DNA from 2 places in the Streptomyces sp. NPDC127129 genome. Region 2 is predicted to be linked to the other one. Evidence: riboswitches for the same ligand, from Rfam matches in the RefSeq annotation. Region 2 holds a riboswitch; the other holds the start of a gene.
What was found. A riboswitch is a leader RNA that binds a small molecule or an ion and turns the genes downstream of it on or off. The one in region 2 is predicted to bind S-adenosylmethionine.

Region 1: another riboswitch for S-adenosylmethionine. It lies ahead of ACFVGW_RS08025 (aminotransferase class V-fold PLP-dependent enzyme); the one in region 2 lies ahead of thrC (threonine synthase).

What each region holds. Positions count from the first base shown of each region.
Region 1 is NZ_JBHXTV010000003.1:412,232-414,615, reverse strand. Features, by position in the region: gene trpD (anthranilate phosphoribosyltransferase) at 1-792, shown strand, start outside; SAM riboswitch class IV at 870-986, shown strand; gene ACFVGW_RS08025 (aminotransferase class V-fold PLP-dependent enzyme) at 1,177-2,384, shown strand, end outside.
Region 2 is NZ_JBHXTV010000007.1:227,714-230,097, reverse strand. Features, by position in the region: gene ACFVGW_RS15975 (glucosyl-3-phosphoglycerate synthase) at 1-751, opposite strand, end outside; SAM riboswitch class I at 885-1,037, shown strand; gene thrC (threonine synthase) at 1,055-2,347, shown strand.

The DNA.
Region 1 (2,384 bases), on a different contig from region 2:
ATCGTCGGCACCGGTGGCGACGGCGCGAAGACCGTCAACATCTCCACCATGTCGGCGATCGTCGTGGCCGGCACCGGCGCGAAGGTCGTCAAGCACGGCAACCGCGCGGCCTCCAGCGCCAGCGGCGCCTCCGACGTCCTGGAGAAGCTCGGCGTCAACCTGCAGCTCACCCCGCAGCGGGTGGTCGAGGTCGCGGAGGAGGCCGGGATCACCTTCTGCTTCGCGGTGAAGTTCCACCCGGCGCTGCGCCATGTGGCCGCGGCCCGCAAGGAACTGGGCATCCGGACCACGTTCAACTTCCTCGGTCCGCTCACCAACCCCGCCCGCGTCAAGGCACAGGCGACCGGGGTGGCCGACGCCCGGATGGCCCCGATCATGGCCGGCGTGCTCGCCGAGCGCGGCTCCTCCGCGCTGGTCTTCCGCGGCGACGACGGCCTGGACGAGCTGACGACCACCGCCACCTCACGCGTGTGGGTCGTACGGGACGGCGCGGTGCGCGAGGAGTCCTTCGACCCGCGGGACGCCGGCATCGAACTCGTGCCGGTGGAGGCGCTGCGCGGCGCCGACGCCTCGTACAACGCCGATGTCGCCCGCCGGCTGCTCGCGGGCGAGACCGGTCCCGTACGGGACGCGGTGCTGCTCAACTCGGCAGCCGCGCTGACGGCCCTGGAGCCGGGCGCGGGCACCCTGGTGGAGCAGCTGCGCGAGGGAATCGCGCGGGCGGCCGAGTCGATCGACTCGGGCGCGGCCAGGCAGGCACTGGAGCGCTGGGTCGCGGCCAGCAACAGATAGCGGTGCCGCGCGCACCCCGTTCCGCCATCCGGAACGGGGTTGCGCGCCGGCGATCACGTGGCATACGTTCAGTGCCAGGTCATGAGTGACAGCCATGAAGCCCCGGCTGGCTGTCCGGCAACCCTCCGTCCGTGGCGGGGTGCCCCGGGTGAAGACCAGGCCGTGGACAGCAAGGTCCGCGGCAAGCGCGGACCCCTGCACACCCTGGGGTCCTGGTCCTCAAGGGAGCAGTCTCGTGAGCAAGCGAATGCGCTAGGGCCCTTCGGCCCCGTTTCCCCACCCTCCGTACGCACACCGTACGTCGAGGCAACACCCGTGTGAGGCACCCTCCTTCGTGCTGCCCCGCGGGCCCTTCGCTGCCTTTTCCGCTCAGGAGATACCGCCATGTCCGCGTACCCGCACGCCGCCGCCCCCACGACCGCCGCCACGACCGCCGTCCCCTCCGCCACCACCGGCTCCGAGGCCGGCGACCCCTGCTGCGCCGCCCCGCTCCCGGTCCTCGGACGGGACGTCACCGTTCCGCTCGTGACCGGGGGCGAGGTCACCTACGCCGCGCTCGACTACGCCGCCAGCGCGCCGGCCCTGCAGCGGGTCTGGGACGACGTCGCCGCCTACGCCCCGTACTACGGCAGCGTCCACCGCGGCGCCGGGTACCTCTCGCAGCTCTCCACCGACCTCTTCGAGAGCAGCCGTGTCACCGTCGCGGAGTTCCTCGACTGCCGCCCCGGCGACCAGGTCGTCTTCACCCGCTCCACCACCGACTCGCTCAATCTGCTCGCCGCCGCGCTCCCCGCCGGCTGCGAGGTCTTCGTCTTCGAGACCGAGCACCACGCCTCGCTCCTGCCGTGGCGGGACGCGCGCGTCACGTACCTCAACGCCCCCCGCACGCCCGCCCAGGCCGTCGAGACCCTGGAGCGTGCCCTCGCCGACCGCGACCCTTACGGCCCGGCGCTCGTCTGCGTGACCGGCGCCTCCAACGTCACGGGCGAGCTGTGGCCGGTGCGGGAACTGGCCGCCGCCGCCCACGCCCACGGCGCCCGCATCGTCCTGGACGCCGCCCAGCTCGCGCCCCACCACCCCGTCTCCGTAAAGGAGTTGGACGTGGACTGGGTCGCCTTCTCCGGCCACAAGCTGTACGCCCCCTTCGGCTCCGGAGTCCTCGCGGGCCGCGCCGACTGGCTCCAGGAAGCCGATCCGTACCTCGCCGGCGGCGGCGCGTCCAAGAAGGTGGCCCGCCGTACCGACGGGGGAGTGGACGTCGAGTGGCACACCACCGCCGCCCGCCACGAGGCCGGTTCGCCGAACGTCATCGGCGTCTACTCCATCGCCTCCGCCTGCAAGGCGCTCACCGAGGCCGGGTTCGACTCCCTTGTCGCCCGTGAGCAGCACCTCGTCGCCACCGTCCGGGAGGGCCTCGCCGAGGTCCCCGAGGTCAGGGTGCTCTCGCTCTTCGGCGACGAGGCCCCGCGGGTCGGCGTCCTCTCCTTCGTCGTCGAGGGCTGGAACAGCTCCCACTTCGCCGCCGCGCTCTCCGCCGAGTACGGCATCGGCGTCCGCGACGGCCTCTTCTGCGCCCACCCGCTCGTCCGCAC
Region 2 (2,384 bases):
GCGCGCGGCCGTCCTGGTGCCGGTGCTTGCGGACCCCGACGTCGACCTGGGCGAGCGCGTCCAGACCGACCGTGTGGAGCGCATCCACGAGCAGGCCCAGCTCCACTCCGTAACCGACGGGGAACGGCAGCCGTTCGAGCAGCGAGCGGCGCGCCGCGTACTCGCCGCCGAGCGGCTGTACGAAGCCGGCCAGCTGCGGCCAGTGCAGATTGAGCAGCGGCCGTGCCACCAGCTCGGTCACCCGTCCGCCCTGACCTGGGGAGTCGCCCAGCGGACGGTCGTACATCGCCTTGACGAAGTCGACGTCGGGGTCGGTCAGCAGCGGGCCGACGATCCCGGTCACGAAGTCCGCGGAGAAGTCCCGCAGATCCGCGTCGACGAAGCAGATGATGTCCCCACGCGTCACCATCAGTGACCGCCACAGCACCTCGCCTTTGCCGGGCACGGCCGGAATCCCGGGCAGGATCGCGTCGCGTGCCACGACACGCGCACCGGCCGCCGCCGCGAACTCCGCCGTACGGTCGGTGGAGCCGGAGTCGATCACCACCAGCTCGTCCACGAGCGGGACCGCCTCGGTCATCAGCTCCCGGCGGATCACCGAGACGATGTCGCCGACCGTCGCCTCCTCGTCGAGGGCGGGCAGGACGACGCTGACCGTCGTCCCGTGCTTCGCCGCCAGGATGCGGTCGAGCGAACGGTCCGCCACGGACCAGGACCGCCGGCCCAGCCAGCGCTCCACTTCCTCCAGCACGTGATCTCCATCTCGCGGTTCGGACGGCAGGTTCAACCCTCCGGGCCTTCGGTTACAGTCTTGAACAACGCGGATGCCCGATGCATGTCGGGGTCCCACCCGCGTCTCACAATCGCTTCACACAATCGAATACCGCTCATCCAGAGGGGCAGAGGGAAACGGCCCGTTGAAGCCCCGGCAACCCTCCAGTCGGTCTCGTCCGCGACACAACGCGCCAGCGAGGCTCCCGGCTAGGGAAGGTGCCAAATCCGTCTCATGACGACATTCGTCATGAGAAAGATGAGGAGAAAGGGCCTCGCCTCCATGGCTGTACAGACTGTTTCCACCGAAACCTCCCGGACCGTCGACCTCGGTCCCGCTTCGGGCCTTTCCTGCCGGGAATGCGGTGAAGTCTTCCCGCTCGGCCCGATCTTCGCCTGCGAGCTCTGTTTCGGCCCCCTCGAAGTCGCGTACGACCTCCCCACCGGTGACCCCGAGGCGCTGCGCAAGCAGATCGAGGCCGGCCCCGCCAACATCTGGCGCTACGCCCCGCTGCTGCCCGTCCCGGCCGACGTCGCCGAGAAGCCGAACCTGAACCCCGGCTGGACCAAGCTCGTCCAGGCCGACAACCTCGCCCGTGAGCTCGGTGTCGAGCCCGGCAAGCTCTTCGTCAAGGACGACTCCGGCAACCCGACGCACTCCTTCAAGGACCGCGTCGTCGCCCAGGCCCTGGAGGCGGCCCGCGCCTTCGGCTTCACCACGCTGTCCTGCTCCTCCACCGGCAACCTGGCCGGCGCCGTCGGCGCCGCCGCCGCCCGCGCCGGCTTCCGCTCCTGCGTGTTCATCCCGCACGACCTGGAGCAGGGCAAGGTCGTCATGGCCGCCGTCTACGGCGGTGAGCTGGTCGGCATCGAGGGCAACTACGACGACGTCAACCGCTTCTGCTCCGAGCTCATCGGCGACCCGCTGGGCGAGGGCTGGGGCTTCGTCAACGTCAACCTGCGTCCGTACTACGGCGAGGGCTCCAAGACGCTCGCGTACGAGATCTGCGAGCAGCTGGGCTGGGTGATCCCGGACCAGCTCGTGATCCCGATCGCCTCCGGCTCGCAGCTCACCAAGATCGACAAGGGTCTGCAGGAGCTCATCAAGCTGGGCCTGGTCGAGGACAAGCCGTACAAGATCTTCGGCGCGCAGGCCGAGGGCTGCTCGCCGGTGTCGGCCGCCTTCAAGGCCGGTCACGACGTCGTGCGCCCCCAGAAGCCGAACACCATCGCCAAGTCGCTGGCGATCGGCAACCCGGCCGACGGCCCGTACGTCCTCGACATCGCCCGCCGCACGGGCGGCGCGGTGGAGGACGTCGACGACGAGCAGGTCGTCGAGGCGATCAAGATCCTCGCCCGTACGGAGGGCATCTTCGCCGAGACGGCGGGCGGCGTGACGGTCGGCGTGACGAAGAAGCTGGTCGAGGCCGGTCTCATCGACCCGGCCCTCACCACGGTCGTGCTCAACACGGGTGACGGCCTCAAGACGCTGGACGCGGTGGCCGATACCTCGCAGGCGACCGCGACGATCCGCCCGAGCCTGGACGCGTTCCGCGAAGCAGGCCTGGCGGGCTGACGCCCGCGACCGCCGAGGTGCGGGGGCGGCCGGTGAG